3 regions of the Streptomyces sp. NBC_01803 genome follow, and region 3 is predicted to be linked to each of the others. Evidence: riboswitches for the same ligand, from Rfam matches in the RefSeq annotation. Region 3 holds a riboswitch; each other region holds the start of a gene.
What was found. A riboswitch is a leader RNA that binds a small molecule or an ion and turns the genes downstream of it on or off. The one in region 3 is predicted to bind cyclic di-AMP.

Region 1: it holds a riboswitch for cyclic di-AMP, as region 3 does, so the genes downstream of both, OIE51_RS09950 (M23 family metallopeptidase) here and OIE51_RS12445 (M23 family metallopeptidase) in region 3, are expected to answer to the same signal.
Region 2: it holds a riboswitch for cyclic di-AMP, as region 3 does, so the genes downstream of both, OIE51_RS10320 (transglycosylase family protein) here and OIE51_RS12445 (M23 family metallopeptidase) in region 3, are expected to answer to the same signal.

The regions. Positions count from the first base shown of each region.
Region 1 is NZ_CP109073.1:2,307,080-2,314,594, reverse strand. Features, by position in the region: gene OIE51_RS09965 (5-(carboxyamino)imidazole ribonucleotide synthase) at 1-338, shown strand, start outside; gene purE (5-(carboxyamino)imidazole ribonucleotide mutase) at 335-874, shown strand; gene OIE51_RS09955 (dipeptidase) at 871-2,112, shown strand; cyclic di-AMP (ydaO/yuaA leader) riboswitch at 2,444-2,632, shown strand; gene OIE51_RS09950 (M23 family metallopeptidase) at 2,636-3,595, shown strand; gene OIE51_RS09945 (ABC transporter permease) at 3,704-4,459, opposite strand; gene OIE51_RS09940 (ATP-binding cassette domain-containing protein) at 4,504-5,472, opposite strand; gene OIE51_RS09935 (TetR/AcrR family transcriptional regulator) at 5,574-6,341, shown strand; gene OIE51_RS09930 (acyl-CoA dehydrogenase family protein) at 6,688-7,515, opposite strand, start outside.
Region 2 is NZ_CP109073.1:2,385,171-2,392,685, forward strand. Features, by position in the region: gene OIE51_RS10310 (FtsB family cell division protein) at 1-91, opposite strand, end outside; gene eno (phosphopyruvate hydratase) at 225-1,505, opposite strand; gene OIE51_RS10320 (transglycosylase family protein) at 1,734-2,411, opposite strand; cyclic di-AMP (ydaO/yuaA leader) riboswitch at 2,415-2,548, opposite strand; gene OIE51_RS10325 (transglycosylase family protein) at 2,876-3,808, opposite strand; gene OIE51_RS10330 (cytochrome P450 family protein) at 3,905-5,161, opposite strand; gene OIE51_RS10335 (sensor histidine kinase) at 5,154-6,467, opposite strand; tRNA gene OIE51_RS10340 (tRNA-Gln) at 6,645-6,716, shown strand; gene mfd (transcription-repair coupling factor) at 7,000-7,515, opposite strand, start outside.
Region 3 is NZ_CP109073.1:2,834,527-2,842,041, reverse strand. Features, by position in the region: gene OIE51_RS12465 (PP2C family protein-serine/threonine phosphatase) at 349-1,455, shown strand; gene OIE51_RS12460 (pyridoxamine 5'-phosphate oxidase family protein) at 1,452-1,940, opposite strand; gene OIE51_RS12455 (MFS transporter) at 1,956-3,422, opposite strand; gene OIE51_RS12450 (winged helix-turn-helix transcriptional regulator) at 3,498-3,959, shown strand; cyclic di-AMP (ydaO/yuaA leader) riboswitch at 4,173-4,343, shown strand; gene OIE51_RS12445 (M23 family metallopeptidase) at 4,354-5,421, shown strand; gene OIE51_RS12440 (aldo/keto reductase) at 5,482-6,423, shown strand; gene OIE51_RS12435 (hypothetical protein) at 6,885-7,019, opposite strand; gene OIE51_RS12430 (NUDIX hydrolase) at 7,048-7,515, opposite strand, start outside.

The DNA of each region.
Region 1 (7,515 bases), 530 kb from region 3:
GCCCGCACAACTCCGGCCACTGGACGCAGGACGGCGCGGTCACGTCGCAGTTCGCCAACCACCTGCGCGCCGTGCTCGACCTCCCGCTCGGCGACCCGCGCCCGCGCGCCCCCTGGACCGTGATGGCCAACGTCCTCGGCGGCGACGCCCCAGACATGTACCAGGGGTACCTGCACTGCATGGCCCGCGATCCCCGCCTCAAGATCCACATGTACGGCAAGGACGTGAAGCCCGGCCGCAAAGTCGGCCACGTCACCACCTTCGGCGAGGACCTGGCCGACGTGCGCGACCGCGCGCGGCACGCCGCCGACTACCTCCGAGGAATCATCGACGAATGAGCACCACCCCGAGCAGCAGCAGCACCTCGCCGCCTCTGGTCGGCATCGTCATGGGCTCCGACTCCGACTGGCCGGTGATGCGCGCCGCCGCCGAGGCGCTGGACGAGTTCGCCGTGCCCTACGAGGTGGACGTCGTCTCCGCGCACCGCATGCCGCACGAGATGGTCGCCTACGGCGAGCGGGCCGCCGGGCGGGGGCTGAAGGCGCTGATCGCGGGCGCCGGCGGCGCCGCCCACCTGCCGGGGATGCTCGCCTCGCTGACCCCGCTGCCCGTCATCGGGGTGCCGGTGCCCCTGAAGTACCTGGACGGGATGGACTCGCTGCTCTCCATCGTGCAGATGCCGGCCGGCGTCCCGGTCGCCACCGTCTCGGTCGGCGGCGCGCGCAACGCCGGCCTGCTCGCCGTCCGCACGCTCGCCGCGCACGATCCGGAGCTGCTGGAGCGGATGCGGGCGTTCCAGCGCGCCCTGAACGAGCAGGCCACCGAGAAGGGCCGCCGCCTGCGCGCCTCGCTCGCCGCCGGGGGCACACCGTGACCGACGCCCCGGCCGATTCCCCCGCCGACGCCCCGGCCGCGGCTCCGGCCGATTCCCTGGCCCGCGCCCGCGCGCTGCTGGCCGAGCATCCGATCGTGGACGGCCACAACGACCTGCCCTGGGCGCTGCGCAAGCAGGTCGCGTACGACCTCGACCGCCGTGACATCGCCACCGACCAGAGCGCCCACCTCCACACCGACCTCCCACGGCTGCGGGCGGGCGGCGTCGGCGCGCAGTTCTGGTCGGTGTACGTCTCCACCGAGCTGGCCGGGGACCGCGCCGTCAGCGCCTGCCTGGAACAGATCGACGTGGTCCGGCGCCTCCAGTGCCGGTACGCGGCCGACCTGCTGCCCGCGTACACCGCCGACGACGTGGCGGCGGCGTGGGCGGCGGGCCGGATCGCCTCCCTCATGGGCGCCGAGGGCGGCCACTCCATCGCCAACTCGCTGGCGACGCTCCGGGCGTTCCACCACCTCGGCGTCCGGTACATGACGCTCACCCACAACGACAACACCGACTGGGCGGACTCGGCCACCGACGAGCCCCGGCACGACGGGCTCACCGCGTTCGGCGAGGAGGTGGTCCGGGAGATGAACCGCATGGGGATGCTGGTCGACCTCTCGCACGTCGCCGCCTCGACGATGCGCGACGCGCTGCGCGTGAGCCAGGCGCCCGTGATCTTCTCGCACTCCTCCGCGCGCGCGATCTGCGACCACCCGCGCAACATCCCGGACGACGTGCTGGAGTCGCTGAGCGCCAACGGCGGGGTGGCGATGGCGACGTTCGTGCCGGCCTTCGTGCTGCCGGAGGCCGCCGAGTGGACCCGGCGCGCGAGCGAGAACATGCGGGCCCACGGCCTGCACCCGCTGGACACCACGGAACCGGCGATGCGGGTGCACCGGGCGTTCGAGGCCGAGCACCCGCGTCCGCGCGCCACCGTGGCGACCGTCGCGGACCACCTGGACCACATGCGCGAGGTCGCCGGGGCTGACCACATCGGCATTGGCGGTGACTTCGACGGCACGGCCTTCCTGCCGGACGGCCTGGAGAGCGTGGCGGGCTATCCGGCGCTGATCGCGGAGCTGCTGGACCGGCGCTGGTCGTCGGCCGAGCTGGCGGGACTCACCTGGCACAACGCGGTGCGCGCGTTGCGGGACGCCGAGGCCGTCTCCCGGGATCTGTCGAGCCGGCGCGGTCCGTCGATCGTGACGATCCGGCAGCTCGACGGCGAGGGATGAGCTGACGGGACGTTCCGGGCATAAGGGGCGGAAGGGTGGCGCGTGACCGAGGTCACTCGGCGGCGCGACCGGCGATCATCGCCATCACCCGCCCGTTCCGCCGGTCCGGTCAACGAGTCATCGGGAAAGGGTGATTGGCGAATCCGCCGGAAATCCCACTCTTACCCGCCGTTCATGTCCGGTCGCCCGTCGTCACGCATGGCCGGGGGCGGTATTTCCGATCATGGAGTGACTGCGCCCGTTTTCTTGTCTTCTATGAATTCATAGGTTTACCGTTCTGGCCGCGCCGCATCCGCGGCGAGCCGCTCCCGGACGCCGAATCCTGTCACCGGAGGCGGAAACGCAGCAATTCCGCGTGACAGGAGCGGGGGACCCACTTTTCGCCGAGGCGTTTTTCCGACGCTCCGGCTCGGGGTGAAGCCACCCATGAATTCGGTCGCCCGTGCCCGAATTCGGCGGTGGCCGGGCTACTCCGGCCCGAACCCGACAGCTCACCTCGCAGGCGTTGGAGAGGAGCACACCTATGTCCGCACGCGGACGTCACCGCCGCCAGCGTATCCGGCGCACTTCCCGCATCTCCCTGATGCTCACGGCGGGTGGTGCCGGCGTGGCACTGCCGCTCATCGCCGCGGGCGGAGCGAGCGCCGCGCAGCCCGCGGCCCAGCAGGTCGCCGCCGCCAACGCCGCCCCCGTCAGCGCCCCGGCCGGCTCCGACCAGTCCGACGACCGCTCCGGCGACTCCGAGCGTGAGCGCGGTTCCGGCAGCTACACGGTGGTCAAGGGCGACACGCTCTTCAAGATCGCCGACGCGCACGACGTCGAGGGCGGCTGGGAGCGGATCTACGAGGACAACCGCCAGGTCATCGGCGGCGACCCCGACCTGATCCACCCCGGTCAGGAACTGTCCCTGGACGGCACCGCCGCCGCCCAGACCGCCGCCCCGGCCCCGGCCCCGGAGGCCGAGCCCGCCCCGGCCCCCGAGCCGGAGCCCGCTCCCGAGCCGGAGCCTGCTCCTGAGCCCGAGCCCGAGCCGGAGCCGGAGCCCGCCCCGGCCCCGGCCCCGTCCGACGAGACCGGCACCGGCTTCACGGCCCCGGTCGAGGGCGCGGTCGGCACCAACTACGGCGTCGCCGGCTCCAACTGGTCCTCCGGCTACCACACCGGCGTCGACTTCCCCGTAGGCACCGGCACTCCCGTGGTGGCCATCACCTCCGGCGAGGTGGTCACGGCCCGGACGAGCAGCGCCTACGGCAACGAGGTCGTCATCCTGCACGCCGACGGCCACTACAGCCAGTACGCCCACCTGTCCTCGTTCTCCGTCAGCGTCGGCCAGACGGTGAGCCCCGGGGAGCAGATCGGCCTGTCCGGCGCCACCGGCAACGCGACCGGCCCGCACCTGCACTTCGAGGTGCGCACCGGTCCCGAGTACGGCTCGGACATCGACCCGCTGGCCTACCTGCGGGGGCACGGCGTCGCCATCTGACGCGACACCGCGCCCGTTCCACGAGACGGGGCCCCGCACCGGACATCCGGTGCGGGGCCCCGTCTCGTTCCCGGCCGTTCTGGTCGTTCCCGGTCGTTCCCGGTCCGCTCAGCGGCTGAGCCGCTGATACGCGCGCACCGCCAGCGGCGCGAAGACCGCCGTCAGCACCACCGGCCAGGCCACGGCCAGGAACAGCGCGTGGTCCGCCGCCCACGAGCCGCCCGTCGGCCCCGGGTTGCCGAACAGCTCGCGGATCGCGGCCACGGTGGCCGACAGCGGGTTCCACTCCGCGACCGTGCCGAGCCAGCCCGGCATCAGCTCCGGCGCGGTGAAGACGTTCGACACGGCGGTGAGCGGAAACGCCAGCGGGAAGACGATCGAGCCGACGGTCTCCGGGTTCCTGACCACCAGGCCCAGATAGATCCCGATCCAGGTGATCGCCAGTCGCAGCGCCAGCACCAGCGCGAGGGCCGCGAGCGCCCGGCCAGGGCCCCGGTGCCACTCCCAGCCGACCAGCAGCCCGCAGATCACCAGCACCGTGATCTCCAGCAGGGCTCGCAGCATGTCGGCCGTACCACGCCCGGTGAGCAGCGCCGAACGGGCCACCGGCATCGACCGGAACCGGTCCACCACGCCCCGCTCCGTGTCCGCGGCCACCGCCGAGCCGGTGGCGCCCATGCCGTAGAGCATCGTCATGACGAAGACGCCCGGCAGCAGGAACTCGCGGTAGTCACCGCCGCCCGGAACCGTCATGCCGTTGCCGAAGACGTACCCGAAGACCAGCACGAACATGATCGGCAGCGTGAAGTAGAGGATCATCTCCTCCGGCACCCGGACCAGATGTGCCATGTTCCGCCGCGTCATGACGAGACTGTCGCTGACGCCGTTCCGTACCGTGCCGGTGCCGCTCACGCGGGGACCTCCTCGCTCTCGTGCGTCCGCGCCGTGCCCGTGAGCAGCAGGAACGCCTCGTCGAGCGTGGGCCGCCGGGTGCCGATGTCCTCGACCGCGATCCCCGCCTCGTGCAGCGCCCGCACCACCTCGGTCAGCGCGGTCACCCGGTCGGCGGCCGGGGCGGCGACCCGCCGGGTGTCCCGGTCGGTCTCCGGCCGCGCCCCGCACACGCGGCCGACGAGCGCGGCCACGGCGTCGAGGTCGGTCGCGTGCCGTGCGACGACCTCGATCCGGTCGCCACCGATCCGGGCCTTCAGCTCGTCGGCCGTTCCCTCGGCGACCACCCGGCCCGCGTCGATGACCGAGATGCGGTCGGCGAGCTGGTCGGCCTCCTCCAGGTACTGCGTGGTGAGCAGCACCGTCGTGCCGACGGCGACGAGCGAACGGACCGCGTCCCAGACCTGGTTGCGGCTGCGCGGATCGAGGCCGGTGGTCGGCTCGTCGAGGAACAGCACGCGCGGGGTGACGATCATGCTGGCCGCCAGGTCGAGCCGGCGGCGCATGCCGCCCGAGTACTGCCCGGCGTTCCGCCCGGCCGCCTCCGCCAGCCCGAACCGCGCGAGCAGCTCGTCGGCCCGCCGCCGCGCGGCACGCGGGCGCAGCTTGTGCAGCCGCCCGAACATCACCAGGTTCTGCCGCCCGCTCAGCTGCTCATCGACGGCCGCGTACTGCCCGGTCAGCCCGATCCGCGCCCGCACCTCCGCCGGCCGGCGGGCCACGTCGTACCCGCAGATCTCGGCCCGCCCCTCGTCGTAGCGCAGCAGCGTGGCCAACGAGCGCACGGCCGTCGTCTTCCCGGCGCCGTTCGGCCCGAGCAGGCCGTGCACGGTACCGGCGGGCACGGCCAGCGCGAAGCCGTCGAGCGCCCGCTTGCCGCCGTACCGCTTGCGCAGCCCCTCGGCCACGACCGTGTGGTCAGCCATCAGTGTCACCCCTGAACTGTGTACGCCGTAAACCTGGGTATACGCTATACACAGTTTTAAAATACGGTCAACCCCGAGACCCGCTGTCCCCGAGGAGACCGATGGCCGCGACCGAACGCCCGCGTGACCTCCAGGCCACGGTGGACCTGCTGTGGCGCACCAAGGCCCCGGGCAGCCGAGGCCCGCGCGGCAGCCTCACCCTGGACGGGATCGTCGCGACGGCGGTGGAGATCGCGGACGCCGACGGCATCGCGGCGGTCTCGATGCGCAAGGTGGCCGAGCGTCTTGGCGTCACCACGATGTCGCTCTACCGGTACGTGCCGGGTAAGGACGACCTGCTGGACCTCATGTTCGAGATGGCCTCGGGCCGCCCCGACACCACCACCTGGCCCGAAGGCTGGCGCGCTCGCCTGACGGCCTACGCCCACGCTTGCCGCGCGCTGTTCCTGCATCGCCCCTGGATGCTGGACATCCCGATCAGCGGCCCCCCGATGGGCCCGAACAACCTCGCCTGGATGGAAGCGGTCCTCGCCTCCCTCAACGACACCGGCTTGCGCGAGGACGACATGCTCGGCGTGCTGATGCTGCTGACCGGCTACGTGATGAACGAGGCCCGCCAAGAAGTGGCGATGACCCGCGCGGCTCCGCGCACCGGCGTCTCCTACTCCGAATGGGACGCGGTCTACGCGCGGCTCCTGACCCGCGTCACATCGGCGGACGACAGCTACCCCACGCTCTCCCGCATGGTCCGAGCCGGCGCCCTCGGCCCCACCGGTACCACGGCGGACGACAACTTCGCATACGGCGTGAAGTTCATCCTGGACGGCGTCGAGGCCCTGATCCACACGAGGAGCGAAACGAGGCTGTAGCGCCCCTACGGAGCGGCGGACCGCCACGCGATGTCCTTCGGCGCCCCCACCAACGCCAGAAACCCCGCGCGTGCGGGGCTCGTCTGCGCGGCGAGGCCACAGCGAGCGAGCGCGCTCCAGAAACCCCGCCTGTGCGGGGCTCGTCCCGTGTCAGCCGGCCGTCCGAGTCGATGGACACCAGAAACCCCGCGGGTGCGGGGCTCGTGCTTGCTGATCTGGGTGTTCCTGCCCTGCTGGGGTCATTCGCGTGCGCTTGGTCGCGTGGTGGCGCGGGGTGGTCGCCGGTGACGGACGGGCCGCCGCCCGGAGAGGGGGCTGGTGGCCCGTCGGGTGCCCGGTCCTGTGCCTAGGGGAGGTTGCGGGCCATGACGATGCGCTGGACCTGGTTGGTGCCCTCGTAGATCTGGGTGATCTTGGCGTCGCGCATCATCCGCTCCACCGGGTAGTCCCGGGTGTAGCCGTACCCGCCCAGGAGCTGGACCGCGTCCGTGGTGACCTCCATCGCCACGTCCGAGGCGTAGCACTTGGCCGCCGCCCCGAAGAACGTCAGATCCGCGTCCCCGCGCTCCGACTTCGCCGCCGCCGCGTACGTCAGCTGCCGCGCCGCCTCCAGCTTCATCGCCATGTCCGCGATCATGAACTGGATCCCCTGGAAATCCCCCACCGGCTTCCCGAACTGCTTCCGCTCCCGGATGTACCCCTTCGCGTAGTCCAAAGCGCCCTGGGCGATCCCCAGCGCCTGCGCCGCGATCGTGATCCGCGTGTGGTCCAGCGTCCGCATCGCCGTGGCGAACCCCGTCCCCTCCTCGCCGATCATCCGGTCCGCCGGAACCCGCACATGATCCAGATACACCTCGCGGGTCGGGGAGCCCTTGATGCCGAGCTTCTTCTCCGGCGCCCCGAACGACACGCCCTCGTCGGACTTCTCCACCACGAACGCCGAGATCCCGCCCCGGGTCCGCTTCTCCGGATCGGTCACCGCCATCACCGTGTAGAACTCCGAGACCCCCGCGTTGGTGATCCACCGCTTGACCCCGTTCAGCACCCAGGAGTCGCCGTCCCGCACCGCCCGGGTCTTCATCCCGCCCGCGTCCGACCCCGCGTCCGGCTCCGACAGGCAGTACGAGAACATCGCCTCACCCGCCGCCAGCGGCCCCAGATACCTCGCCTTCAG
Region 2 (7,515 bases), 450 kb from region 3:
GGCTCTGCGCGCGGTAGACCCGCGCGGCGGCCTGCTCGCCCAGTGCCCTGAGTCTGGTGGCGGTGGAGAACCGGTCCCGCTCCGCGGCCACGTCGCCTCCCTCACACCCCAGTTCGCCGTACCCGTGCCCCGCCACCGTACGGGACGGAGGGCGGGGACGGGCGTAGGGCGGGCGGACGGGACGGACAGGACGGGAGGTCCCGCCGGTCCGCCCCCCGGGAGTCTCAGCCGCGGAAGCGCGGGAACGCGCTGCGCCCGGCGTAGACAGCCGCGTCGTCGAGGATCTCCTCGATCCGCATCAGCTGGTTGTACTTGGCGACCCGCTCGGAACGGGCGGGGGCGCCGGTCTTGATCTGACCGCAGTTGGTGGCGACGGCCAGGTCCGCGATGGTGACGTCCTCCGTCTCGCCGGAGCGGTGGGACATCATGCACTTGAGACCGTTGCGCTGGGCCAGCTCCACGGCGTCCAGGGTCTCGGTCAGCGAGCCGATCTGGTTGACCTTCACCAGCAGCGCGTTGGCCGCACCCGCGTCGATGCCGCGCTGGAGCCGCTCGGGGTTGGTGACGAAGAGGTCGTCGCCGACGATCTGTACCTTCCCGCCGAGCTCGGCGGTGAGGGCCTGCCAGCCCTCCCAGTCCTCCTCGCTCAGCGGGTCCTCGATGGACACCAGCGGGTACGCCTCGACCAGCTCGGCGTAGTACGCCGTCTGCTCGGCGGCGGTGCGGGACTTGCCCTCGAAGGTGTAGACGCCGTCCGAGTAGAACTCGGTGGCGGCCACGTCCAGGGCGAGGGCGATGTCCTGACCCGGGGTGTACCCGGCCTTCTGGATGGCCTCGACGATCAGGTCGAGGGCCTCGCGGTTGGAGCCGAGGCTCGGCGCGAAGCCGCCCTCGTCGCCCAGGCCGGTGCCCAGGCCGCGCTCCTTCAGCACCTTCTTGAGCGTGTGGTAGGTCTCGGCACCCCAGCGGACGGCCTCGGAGAAGGACTCCGCGCCGATGGGGGCGATCATGAACTCCTGGATGTCCACGTTCGAGTCGGCGTGCGCGCCGCCGTTCAGGATGTTCATCATCGGCACCGGGAGCAGGTGCGCGTTGGGCCCGCCGAGGTAGCGGAAGAGGGGGAGGTCGCGGGATTCGGAGGCGGCGTGCGCCACGGCGAGGGAGACGCCGAGGATGGCGTTGGCGCCGAGCGAGGACTTGTCGGCGGTGGCGTCCAGGTCGAACATCGCCTGGTCGATCAGCCGCTGCTCGGTGGCGTCGTAACCCACCAGCTCGGGGCCGATCTGCTCGATGACGGCGAGGACGGCCTTCTCCACGCCCTTGCCCAGGTAGCGGCTCTGATCCCCGTCGCGCAGCTCCAGCGCCTCGAAGGCCCCGGTGGAGGCCCCGGAGGGAACGGCGGCACGACCCGTGCTGCCGTCGTCGAGGCCAACCTCGACCTCGACCGTGGGGTTGCCTCGCGAGTCAAGGATCTCGCGGGCTACGACGACGTCGATAGACGGCACGAGGTTCTCCTTAGGTCCGAGTGGATGTCATCAGTGGCGTCTTCAGCCCTCTGAGCGTAGCCGCCCCGGGAGGCCGCACTGGTCGCCAGCTCGCCCTAAGCACTCGATACCCCTCTGAAAGCCCAGCTCAGAGCGGGGGCCACCTTTTTGTTCAACGGGAGAAGAAAACCCGGTGCGGGGGCGTCGCCCCGCACCGGGTTCCGGTTCACCGGCGTGGGCCGGGGCGGATCAGACGCCGAGCTCCTGACCGGGGTGGATCAGGTCGGGGTTGTCCCCGACCACATCGGCGTTGTCGGCCCAGAGCTGCTGCCAGGTGGTGTCGTGCTCCTCGGCGATCTCCGAGAGGGTGTCACCGCGCTTGACGGTGTAGGTCCCGCCGTTGCTGTCGTCGGCGGGCACCTCCTCCTCGCGGGCCGGGGCGGCCTGCGGCTCGGCCGGGATCTCCTCCGCGGGCTGCGGCTCGGGCGCGGGCTCGGGAGCCGGCTCCGGGGCGGCGCCACCGGGGTTCACCTCGGCGGCCGGGCCGCCGGCGGACAGACCCGCCTGCGGGCCGCAGACCGGCCAGGCGCCGGGGCCCTGCATCGAGAGAAGCACCTCGGCGGCGGCGATCTGCTGGTCCTTGGAGGCCAGGTCGGCGCGGGAGGCGTACTGCGAACCGCCGGCCGCTTCCCAGCTCGACTGGGAGAACTGCAGGCCGCCGTAATAGCCGTTGTTGGTGTTGATGGCCCAGTCGCCGCCGGACTCGCATTGGGCGACGGTGTCCCAGGTGTCGACGGAGGCGGCGCCGGCGCCGGTGGCGCTCAGCAGCGGAAGCGCGACCGCGGCGGCGCCGGTGACGGTGGCCGCGGCGGCGAAGCGGGTCGGTCTGGACGGACGACGATGACGGCCCTTGCCTGTGAACAGCATGACGATCCTTCTCACCGACGCCTGCGAGGTGAGCTGTCGGGTTCGGGTCTGGTGAGTTGCCCGGCCCCTGGCGCCTTGCGGCGTCCGGGGCTTCACCCCAAGCCGTTGCCGGGAGTGCGGTCCGGCGCGGCATCCGCGCCCCGGTGTCGGCTACCGGGTCGCGGCCTGGGTCCCCCGCTCCTGCCTGCGGTGGTGCGCGATGGTGGTCCCCGAGGCCGGCGGCAGGATTCGGCGTTCGGCTTCGGTGCCCGGCGAGACGTCGAGCGGAGGGACACTAAACACACGCTCACTAACGATTCAAGAACGATGAAGATCACCGGCGTGGCGGGGGTTGACGCGCGAGAAGTCGGATTTGCCCAGGTCAGCCAGGGAGGCGAAACGACGGAAGAGTCCGATATCACCGAAGTGCGGGGAGATGATGGTCACACTTTTCAGATCGCAAAGTTGCGCTCGCGAATCGATACCTAACGGGCCGCGACCGCCAACTCCAGCACCTGGCCCGGGAGTATGAAGTCTGGATTGTCGCCAATGACCGTTTTATTCGCCTCGTAGAGGGCGGGCCAGCCGCCGGACACCCCGGACACCACCGCAATGGCGGACAAGGTGTCCCCCCGCCGCACCTCGTAACGGTCCGCGTGCCGCCCGGTCGTGGCGGCCGGCTCCGCACCGGCCTCCGCCTCCGCCGGGTCGAGCTCACCCCGGTGCCGCCCGCCGCCGTCCGCGCTCCCGGCCGCCTCCGCCGCGTCGGGCTCGTCACCGGCGGGCTCCTCGGCCGCCTCTCCGGCCGCCTCCGCCGCGGGCTCCTCCGTCGGCTCCTCGACCGATCCCTCGACCGATCCCTCGACCGATCCCTCGACCGGCGGCTCGGACGGCTCCAGGCCGGGCTCCGTGTCCGGTCCCTCGACCTCGCCGCCCTCCTCACCGGGTACGGCCGACTCCTCCGGCCCCCCGATCTCCTCCTCGGCCTGGGCCTCCTCGGCCTCCTCCGCCCGGTCCACGTCGTCCCCGTGCTCGGCGCGGAACTCCTCCCACAGCCCCGACAGCAACGCGCACCCCGGCAGCGCTTCCTGCCCCTGGTCGGCGAGCATCCGCGTCGCCACCGTGATCTGTTGCGCCCGGCTCGCCAGGTCGGGCCGGAGCGCGAGGTCGAGCCCGCCGTACCGCTCCCACAGGCTCAGCGGCAACTGGAAGCCGCCGTAGTAGCCGTTACCGGTGTTCGCCGTCCATATCCCGCCGCTCTCGCACTCGGCGGCCTGGTCCCACGTGCCATCACTCACCGCGTTCGCCGAGCCCGCGCCGATCAGGGGCAACGCGATGCCCGCGCCCGTCACCCCCGCGGTGACGAGAAAGGCCGGAGCCTGTCGTGGACGACGGTGACGGCCGGTCCGGGAGCGCATTTGACGGTCCTCTCATGCGAACACTGTTACGGATGAGGGGAACCTAGTCCTCCGTCCGCACGATCACAAGTCGATCCCGCCGGGATAACGTGTTCATCACACTGCTGACGCTCTGTCACCTTCCGCCGTGAACGCGACCGGCAAGGACCGCAGCCCACGCATGATCAGCCCGCCCCGCCAGCGCAGATCGGCCGGCTCCGCCGCCAGCCGCACATCCGGCAGCCGCCGCAGCAGCGTCGCCAGCGCCGTGCGTGCCTCCAGCCGTGCCAGCGGCGCGCCCAGGCAGTAGTGGATGCCGTGCCCGTACCCCAGATGCGGATTGTCCGGCCGCCCCAGATCCAGCGCGTCCGGCGCCGCGAAGCGGGCCGGATCGCGGTCCGCCGCCGCCAGCACGACCAGCACCGGATCGCCGCGCTCCACCCGCTGTCCGCCCAGCGTCAGCGGCTCCGACGCGAACCGCCACGTCGCCAGTTCCACCGGCCCGTCGAACCGCAGCAACTCCTCGACCGCCGAGGCCATCAGCGCCTCGTCCCCCGCCGCCACCGCGCCCCGCAGCCGCGCCAGCTCCGCCGGGTTCCGCAGCAGCGCCAGGGTGCCGTTCCCGATCAGGTTCACCGTCGTCTCGAAGCCCGCGAAGAGCAGGATGAACGCCATCGACGCGGCCTCGTCCTCCGTCAACTGCTCACCGTGGTCCGACGCCCGGATCAGACCCGAGATCAGGTCGTCCCCCAACTCCCCCCGCTTGCGGTGGATCAACTCCCCCAGATACGTCCGCATCCGCCGCACCGCGCGCCCCACCCCGCCGCGCTTGCCCGCCGTGTGCAGCATCATCCCGGCCCACCGCCGGAAGTCGTCCTGGTCCTCGGGCGGCACCCCCAGCAGGTCGCAGATCGCGTAGATCGGCAGCGGGAACGCGAACTCGTCGATCAGGTCCGCCGATCCGGCGCCCGCGAACCCGTCCACCAGCCGCTCCGACAACTCCCGCACCCGCGGCTCGAACTCGGCCACCCGGCGCGGCGTGAACGCCGTCGACACCAGCCGCCGCAGCCGCGTGTGGTCCGGCGGGTCGATGTTCAGCAGATGAGTCATCACGTTCGCGCCGCGCTCCCCCGGGATGCCGACCCGCCCCGAGGCGTGGTCCGCCGCGCTGTGCCGCCCCGGGTTCTTGCTCAGCCGGGGATCGGCCAGCGCCCGGCGCGCGTCCGCGTACCGCGTCACCAGCCAGGCAGCCACCCCGCTCGGCAGCACCGCCCGGTGCACCGGCGCGTTCTCGCGCAGCCACGCGTACGCCGGATACGGGTCCGCCGTGAAGCCCTGGTCGAACAGCGTCGGCGGCTCCCCGCCCTCAGCCATCCGCCGGCTCCGGCCGTCGCTGGTCCGGGATCACCGCCGAGACCCGGAAGCCCCCGCTGTCCGTCGGCCCCGACACGAACCCGCCGCCCAGCGCCGTCACCCGCTCGCGCATCCCCACCAGACCGTTCCCGCCGCTCGGCAGCCGCGCGCCGTCCGGCGCCCCGATCCCGCCGTCCGGCGCCTCGTTCTGCACCAGCACCGCCACCTCGCCGTCCCGGTGCGCCAGCCGCACCCGCGCCGCCGCGCCGGCCGCGTGCTTGTGCACGTTCGTCAACGCCTCCTGCACCACCCGGTAGGCCGTCGACTCCACCTGCTCCGCGTACCCGCGCGGCTCCCCCTCCACGGCCAGGTCCACCGTCATCCCCGCCGCCCGCGACTCGGCCACGAGCACCGCGACCTCCGTCAGCGACGGCCCCGCGTCCTCCGTCACCCGTACCGCCACCGCGATCTCCGCCAGCCGCGACGGCGCGTCCGCCCGCCGGCCGTCCCCCGCCCGCAGCACCCCCAGCATGGTCCGCAGCTCGGTCAGCGCCTGCCGGCCCATGTCGCCGATCAGCGCCGCGTTCTTCGCCGCCTTCTCCGGATTCTTCGGCGCCACCGCCTGCACCGCCGCCGCGTGCACCACCATCAGGCTCACCCGGTGCGCCACCACGTCGTGCATCTCCCGCGCGATCCGCCGCCGTTCCTCGCCCCGCGCCCACTCCGCGCGCTCCTCGGCCCGCTCGGCCAGCAGCGCGAGCTCCCGCTCCAGACCGTGCGCCCGGTCCCGCAACGACTCCACCAGCCGCCGCCGCGCCCGCACATACAGCCCGAGGAGCACCGGCGGCACCACGCAGGCCACGCCGAACAGGATGGACACCAGCGGCTGGAACCACACCGGCATGCCCTGCTCCCGCAGGTCCGCGTCCTGGTCCATGAGGAGATAGGTGACGATGACCGTCCCGGCGCCCTCCATGCACGCCAGCGCCCCGATGATCCGGCGCGGCGCGTCGGTGGTCGCCAGGGTGTAGAGGCCGACAAGGGCCAGCATGGCGCCCATGTTCGCGGGCAGGACGGCGACCGAGACCAGGATCACCGCGAGCGGCCAGCGGCGGCGCACCAGCAGCGTCAGCCCGGCCAGCGCCCCCGGCACGACGACCAGTCCGACCGGCAGCCCGGTCCGGTCCGCGAACCCGACCCCCTGGCCCGCGCACTCGGCGGCCGAGGCCAGCGCCAGCCCACCGTCGAGCACGACACTGCGCCGCCGGGTCCACCACCCGAGCGCGAACCTCCGCCCCGGTGCCTCCCCCGCCCCCGTCGCATTCATAACGACCAGACTAAGGGCGCGGTCTACTCCTTTTCAGGAGGGTGAGGATGGTCGGGCCGGCGGCCGGACCGGACGTGGGAGGGGCGCCGTAACGTCGTGCCGGGGGCCGGTGGGCTGGGATAGTGTGGGGTGCCGGTTCAGCGGCCTGACAACCAGGCCGCCTTGCCCGATATGCCATCCCCTGTGGTGTAATTGGCAGCACTGCGGTTTTTGGTGCCGTATGTCCAGGTTCGAGTCCTGGCGGGGGAGCCTCTTCCAGCGCTCAGCGCGCGCGCCCCAACTGCCGCGGGCAGAGCTGTTCGTCGGCCCACTGCCGCACCACCACCGGGTCGTACGGCCCGCGTTCGGCCGTGCGCTCGAAGGCCGGCCGCTGGATCTCCGGAAGCGTCCGCCCGTACTGCCCTGTGTACGGCGGCGCCGAGCCACACCGCCCCGCCGCGAGCCGCGTCGGCGCGGCAGGCGCGAGCCGCGTCGGCGCGGGACGGGTGGGCGCGGCAGGCGCGGGACGCGCCGGCGCGGGACGGGTGGGCCGTCAGGCGCCGGGAATCGTTGTCAGGAATTCGCCGGTCCAGGCCAGGAGGTCGCGGCCGGTCACCGGTTTGCCGCCGACGCGGGCCGTCGTCGGGCGGGGGACCAGGATCTGGCGGGCGGTGCGCTTGATCAGTGAGCCGGGGTAGACCCGGTTCAGCCGCAGCTCCCGCGACTCGGGCAGCTCCACGGGCGAGAACCTGATCTTGTTGCCCTGGAGCGTGATGTCCGTGACCCCGTGGGAGCGGGCCAGCATCCGCAGCGCGGCGACCAGCAGCAGGTTCTCCACCGGCTCGGGCAGCGGCCCGTACCGGTCGGCCAGCTCCTCCCGCACCGCCCGGATGTCGTCCTCGGTGTTGGCGGCGGCGATCGCCCGGTACGCCTGGAGGCGCAGCCGCTCCCCCGGCGCGTAGTCGTGCGGCACGTGGGCGTCGACCGGCAGCTCGATCTTGACCTCCAGCAGCGACTCCTCCGGCTCGGCCCCGCCCGCGTCCTCCCTCAGCGCGGCCCGGAAGTCGGC
Region 3 (7,515 bases):
GCGAGCGTGTCCTGCTCCTGCTCCTGCTCCTGCTGCTGCTGCCGCCGCCGCCGCCGCTGCCGCTGCCGCTGCCGCCGGGGGCCGGGGGGCAGGGGCAGGGGCAGGGGCGCGTCATCGGTCGCGCACGGCGAGCGGGAGCGCCCACCCACCTTCGGCCGGGCGATCGGGCGATCGGGCGCCCGACGCTCGTCGGTCGCGCGCGGCGGCGGGGTCGAGCCCGCACCGCGAAAGCGCCGGCCCGGACACCTGGCGCGCCCGGCCCGGTGCCTTTCTCGCGACCACCCATACCAGCACATACCACGTGAAGATCGACTCGCCGTCCCTCCCGCCCGGCGGCAGATTGGGACCGTGCAGACGAGAGCGCCGTGGTGGGCCGGGGGACGGGCCTACGCCCTGCTGCCCGCGGCGTTGATCGCCATCGGGCTCATGCTCGACTTCGTCACCCCGCCGCGCCTCACCCTCACGCCGCTCTACGCCGCCGCGCCGCTGCTCGCGGCCCCCGTGCTGTCCCTGGTGGTCACGGCCGGATACGGCCTGCTCGCCACCGCCGCCGTCGTCGCCGAGATGACGTGGCGTTCCACCGTCCAGTGGAGCGAGGTCGGCGTCAAAACCGGCACGGTCGCGACCATCTCCCTCATCGCCATCGCCGTCAACCGCATCGTCGCCGCCCGCGACCAGCGCGTCGCCTCCGCCCGCGAGATCGCGGAGGTCGTCCAGCGGGCGGTGGTGCCCGAGCCACCCGCGCGCGTCGGCGCGCTGCGCGTGGCCGCCCGCTACCAGGCCGCGCAGCGGAACACGATGGTCGGCGGCGATCTGTACGCCGTCCGGGAGACCCCGCACGGCGTGCGCATGCTGGTCGGCGACGTGCGCGGCAAGGGCCTGGCCGCGACCGAGGCGGTGGCCGTGATCCTCGGCGCGTTCCGCGAGGCCGCCGAGTGCGAGCCGGAGCTGGCCACGGTGGCCGCCCGGTTGGAGACCGCGCTGGCCCGCGAACGGCGGACCCGGACGAACCTCGACCCGGTCGAGGGCTTCACCACGGCCGTCCTGGTCGAGGTGCCGGACGACCCACCCGTGCGCGTCCGCTTCATCAACCGCGGCCATCCACCGCCCGTGCTCCTCGGTCCCGGCGGTGACGCCAGCTACCTCGACCCCGGGCAGGCCGCCGCCCTGCCGCTCGGCCTGGGGGACCTGCTGCCCAGCCCCGACCGGTCGGACACCGTCCCGTTCCCGCCCGGCACCCACCTGTTGCTCTATACGGACGGCGTCAGCGAGGCCCGGGACGCCCACGGCGTCTTCTACGACCCGCTGGACGGGCTGCGCGGCCTGGTCTTCCCCGGACCGGCCGCGCTGCTCGACCACGTCGTCGCGGACGTCATCACGCACACCGACGACGGACTCCAGGACGACATGGCCCTGCTGGCCATCCAGCACCCGGCGGAGGCGGCGGTCGGCTAGCCCCAAGGGTCGTCCGCGCGCCAGATCGTGTTCCGCAGGTCCGCGCCGCGCACGATCTGCACCCGCCAGGGGTCCAGCCGCAGCAGGTGGTACCGCGGATCGTCGGGCCCGCTCCAGAACGCGCCCGGGTCGTAGCCCACCCCACCCGGGCTGCCGGTGCGGAACAACTCCCACGCCCGCCGCTTCGCCGCCGCGTCCTCCACCCACACGGCGGTCGCGTCGATGAAGACGGCGTTCTGACGGGGGCTCCAGTAGGAGAACGTGGTGTGCGGGTTGGCGGCCAGATGGGCGGCCTTGACCGGCGTCCGGTAGGTGACGAGCCAGCCGAGCGGCCGGCCGTCGACCACCTCCCAGACGGCGACCAGCACCCGGGCCCGGGGGCGCCCCTTGGCGTCGACGGTGATCATCGAGGCGTAACGGATCTCGCTGAGGTAGTCGCGGAACCGCGGCTCGATCTCGGCGAACGACTTCACGGTGGCGGTCATGACGGAACGCGCTCCCTAACGTGAGACGGACGGAGCCGGCACGGACTCCCCAGCCGGTGGGGTGGCCACCGTCGCCGCCGCGCCCCCCACCACCGGGGCCGGACGCCGCCGCGTCGGCCCCGCCGCGATGACGGCGGCGGCGAGGATCGCCGCGCCCAGCGGCACGAGCAGCGCCGCGTGGAAGCCGTCGAGCATGGTCTGCGCCGAGGCGGCGACGCCGCCCGCCTCCGGCGCGACGGCGACATTGACGGCGGTGGCGGCGGAGAGGCCGAGCGCCGCGCCGAACTGGAAGGAGGTGTAGAGCAGCCCACCGGCCAGCCCCTGCTCGGACTCCTCGATGCCGTCGGTCGCGGAGATGGTCAGCGGCCCGTAGGCGAGGGCGAACGAGAGCCCGACCAGCAGCATGGACGGGAACATCGCCAGGTAGACGGTGTCCAGGCCGATCGGCAGGAACAGCCCGTACCCGGCCACCGCCAGCAGCAGCCCGCCGAGGATGACCCGCGCGTTGCCGTAGCGGTTCACCAGGCGGGGCGTCAGCGTCGGCGCGAGGACCGCGTCGATGCCCATCACCAGCATGGCCAGGCTCGTCTTCATTGTTGACCAGCCGCGGAGCTCCTGGAGGTAGAGGACGGCGATGAACTGGAAGGCGAAGAACGCGGCGGCCAGCAGCAGACCGGCGGCGTTGACGCGCAGCAGCGTCCCCGAGCGCAGGATGCCCAGCCGCAGCAGCGGGGCGGCGGAGCGGCGTTCGACGGCGACGAAGGCGGTGAGGGCCGCGAGCCCGGCGGCGAGCGTCGCCGCCGTCCAGCCGATGCCGGTGTGGGTGGCGCGCTCGACCGTGACGGCCAGCAGCATGAGGGCGACGGTGATGAGCAACGCGCCCGTGATGTCGACGGGTTGGCTTCCCGGCGCGACGGGCTGCTCCGCCGGGCGCGGGATGAGCACGAGGGCGGCGAGCAGGACGACCAGCGAGACCAGGACCGGGGCGAAGAAGACCCACCGCCAGTCGACCGAGGAGAGCAGTCCGCCGAGGACGAGACCGAGCGAGAAGCCGCCGGCGGCGGTGCCGGAGTAGATCAGCAGGGCGCGGTCGCGCCGCGGACCCTCCGGGAAGGTCGTCGTGATGATCGACAGGCCGGCCGGGGTCATGAACGCGGCGGCCACGCCCGTCACGAACCGGGCGGCGATGAGCATCCAGCCCTCGGTCGCCAGCCCGCCGAGGCCGGAGAAGAGCAGGAAGACGCTCAGCCAGCCGACGAACATCCGCCGCCGGCCGAGGAGATCGGCGGCCCGGCCGCCCAGCATCATGAAGCCTCCGTAGCCGAGGACATAGGCGCTCATCACCCACTGGAGTTCGCCGGTGGACAGACCCAGATCGGCGCGGATGGAGGGGAGGGCCACGTTGAGCATGGCCACGTCGATCCCCTCCAGGAAGATGGCGCCGCACAGGACGAACAACATGCCCCAGGCACGAGTGGACATGGGCAGGTTCCCTTCGGGGCAGATCAGAGACGGTTCCTCCTTGTAACCGACAGCATCATGGGGAACCATCTCCGCATGGAAGAAGGCACTTCGAAGTCCCTCGGGAACACCGGGGATACCGTGGGCCCGACCTGCGATGACGGCGGCGGCTCCGACGCGTACGCGTATGACGTGAAGCAGTGGGATGTGCGCGAGGACTGCGAAGTCCGCCAGATCCTCGACCGGATCGCGGACAAGTGGTCGCTGCTCGTCATCGCGCTCCTCGACTGCCAGAGCCTGCGGTTCACCGAGCTGCGCCGCGAGATCGACGGCGTGAGCCAGCGGATGCTGACCCGGACGCTGCGACACCTGGAGCGTGACGGCCTGGTGAGCCGGACCGTGCGCGCGACCGTGCCGCCGCGCGTCGACTACGCGCTGACGCCGCTCGGTTCCACGCTGCACGCGACGATCCAGTCGTTGGTCACCTGGACCGAGGAGCATCAGCGCGAGATCGCCGCCGCCCGTGCCACATACGACGCACGCGACCACGAGGGGTGAGCATGTGGCGCTCCTCACATAACAATTGACGTACTGTCAGATGCTCAGCCCCCTATAAATCGGCGTCGATTTGCCGGATTTGCAGCGCTTCGGGACTGAAAATCCTGGTCAAGGGCTCGGGTTTATTCCCTCAAGCACTTGGAATCTGGCGGCAGCTTCTATTAACGTTCGATAACGCAGCGCGGTCGTCACCGCCGTCACAAGAGACGGCGCCGTGCTCACTCGCCGAATCCGGCACGTGCGAAACAACTGCACCAATGGAACCGGGGACCCACCACTTGGGGTGAATCGGACTGTCGGCAGCCACCAGCCGCCGCCCTTCCGTAGGAGACCTTCCTGCTCCGAACCCGTCAGCTAACCCGGTAGGCGGAAGGAAGGAAAGGAGAGCGCCTCCGTGGCGTCGAACCGGCATGCCTCGATAGAGGGCACGCACTTGGACACGTACGGCTCGCCCGGCACGTACCCGGCCTACTTCGGGCCGAAGGCCGACGACGGCGAGACGTACGGCGAGTGGAATCCCAGCGAGGACACCCTCCTTCCGGTGCGCGGGCGGCACCGTGTCGCCCGCCAGCGTGGCGGCACCATCGCCCGCAGCCGCGCGGTGCTCGGCGTCGGCGTGTTCGCCGCGGTCGGCGCGGGCGGCATGGCCACGGCCAACGAGGAGGGCGCGAGCGCCGTCGCCGGCGTGGACACCGCCGCGGACGAGATGGCGACCATCCCCGTCCTCGGCGACCTGCTCACCGGCACGGACTCCGGTGCCGACACCGCGACCGCCGACACCGCGACCGCCGATACCGCGACCGCCGACTCCGCCGCCGCTCTCGCCGAGGCACCGTCCGGGCCCGCCGGTGTGCTCGACGCGGGCGAGGCCCTGCGCACCCGCCTCCTCCAGCAGGCCGACCAGCAGGACGCCAACGCGGAAACCCAGGCCGTCACCGCCGCCGTCCAGGAGGCCGAGGCCGCCGCCGCCGAGGAAGCCGCGGCCGTGGCCGAGGCCGAGCGGGCCGCCGAGGAGGAGCGGCGGCGCGAACGCGAGGAGGCCGAGCGGCTGGAGCAGCTGCGTGCCAGCTTCACCCTGCCCCTCAACGACTACCGCCTCTCCACCTACTTCGGTGAGAGCGGCTCGATGTGGCAGACCACCCACACCGGCACCGACTTCGCCGCCCCGACCGGCACGCCGGTCAAGAACGTGCACACCGGCACCGTCACGGAGGCCGCCTGGGCCGGCTCGTACGGATACCGCGTCATCGTCGAGTTGGAGGACGGCACCGAGGTCTGGTACTGCCACCTGTCCTCGATGAGCGTGTCCACCGGGCAGGAGATCGTCACCGGCGACACCGTCGGCCGCGTCGGCTCCACGGGCAACTCCACCGGTCCCCACCTCCACCTGGAGGTCCGCCCCGGTGGCGACACCGCCATCGACCCGCTGCTCTGGCTGCGCGACAAGGGCATCACGGTCTGACGCCTCCGATGGCCCTGGCGGCTCCCCTGACGCCAGGGCCACCGAGTTTACGCTGGCCGCATGACTGCACAGAGGCACGCCGTCGGCGCTTTCGAGGTCTTCCCCCTCTGCCTGGGGGGCAACGTCTTCGGCTGGACGGCCGACGAAGCGGAGTCGTTCGCCGTTCTCGACGCCTACGCCGAGGCCGGCGGGAACTTCGTGGACACCGCCGACAGCTACTCCGCCTGGATCGAGGGCAATGCGGGCGGCGAATCCGAGACGATCATCGGCCGCTGGCTGGCCCGGCGCGGTCGGCGCGACGACATTGTGGTGGCCACGAAGGTGGGCGCGCATCCCGACTTCAAGGGCCTGTCCGCCGCCACCATCAAGGGCGCCGCCGAGGAGTCCCTGCGCCGGCTCGGCACCGACCGCATCGACCTGTACTACACGCACTTCGACGACGAGTCGGTCGAGGTCGCGGAGATCATCACCGCCCTGGACGACCTCGTGCGGGCCGGCAAGGTCCGCGAGATCGGCGTCTCCAACATCTCCCCGGCCCGCCTCGAAGCCTCCCTGGAGTTCTCCACCCGGGAGAACAAGGCCCGTTACGTCGCGATCCAGCCCCACTACAACCTCGTCTCCCGCGACACCTACGAAGGCCCTCTCGCCGACCTGGCCACCCGCTACGGCCTGGCCGCCATGCCGTACTTCGCGCTGGCCGCCGGCTTCCTCACCGGCAAGTACCGCCCGAACGCCGCCGTTTCGAGTGCCCGCGCCGGCCGCGCGGCCCAGCACCTGGAGACGGAGCACGGCCGCCGCGTGCTCACCGCCCTGGACGAGATCGCCGCCGCCCACCAGGCCGAGGTCGCCACGATCGCCCTCGCCTGGCTCGCCGTCCAGCCCACGGTCGCCGCCCCCATCGCCAGCGCCCGCACCCTCGACCAGCTCCCCGCCCTGCTCGCGGTGGCCGATGTGACCCTCACCGACGCCGACGTCACCCGGCTCACCGAGGCGTCGCTCTGACGATGCGACTCTTCCGCCACCGCCGGCCCCAGACCGACCGCCTCCTGGCCTGATCAGACGCGGCTCAATGTCGTAGCGCGCTTTCGCCGCTTCCAGCAGCGCTTCACCAAGGGCGGTGCGTAAGCGTCGTAGGTGCCGCGGTCGCGGTGGGCCGGGGCCGCCGTGAGATCAAGGCCCGCGTATCCGGCCATCGGGTCCAGGTGTGGCGCTCGGCGTCGGGGTAGGTGGTGCGGGAGAGGCGGAGGGTGTCGATCACGCCTGCCGGTTGCCGGCCCGGAAGGTGGCGGCCGAGGGCGCGGTAGTCGGCGGTGGCGTTGTGGGCGGCGGATCCAGGTGTCGTCCAGCATGGCCGTACCTCGTCGGCCACGGCCGTCCAGGGCGGGCAGGTGGTCAGACGCTCGTTCGTCAGCTTGTGGACGCCGGTGGCGAACGGGGTGACGGATCACGGGCGGTTGGATGAGTCAGGACCCGGCGGTGGTGGTGTCGGGGGTGCCGTTACGGATGGCCAGGGCGGCGACTTCGGCCAGGTCGGGCGGTGTCGCGCTGTTGCCCTCGACGTCCACGACCAAGAGCCGGGGCCAGTCCTCTGAGGTCACGGTGATGTGGGTTCCTCGAAGCGGGATTTCAGAGTGATCCCCAGTCGGCCGCGCCATCGCGAAGATACGCTGGCTGTCCGCTGCCGAGGGCGCGTACGGCCGCGTCGAGTCTGCGGCGCAGTCTTGGATTGAGCAGGTCGCGGGCTGTTTCCAGGGGCATGAAGGCGGTTGCGGAGAGTTCGGTGTCGTGAGGCCGCAGGTGGGCGGCCTGGGTGTCGGTGAGGGTGCCGCCGTCGAAGACGAAGGCGAGGAGGTCGTCCCAGGGGCCGTGGGGCGGGACCCAGTCCACGACGAGCAGTTGACGGAGGTTGGGTGTGTGGCCGAGTTCTTCGCGCAGTTCGCGTACCGCAGCGTCGTGGGGGGACTCGTTGGCTTCGGCCATGCCGCCGGGAAGGTCCCAGCCGGGTTTGTAGGTGGGGTTGACCAGAAGGAGTCGGTCGGCCTGGTCGCGCAGGAGGACATCGGCGGCGACGCGTTTGCGTGCCTGCTTGGCGTT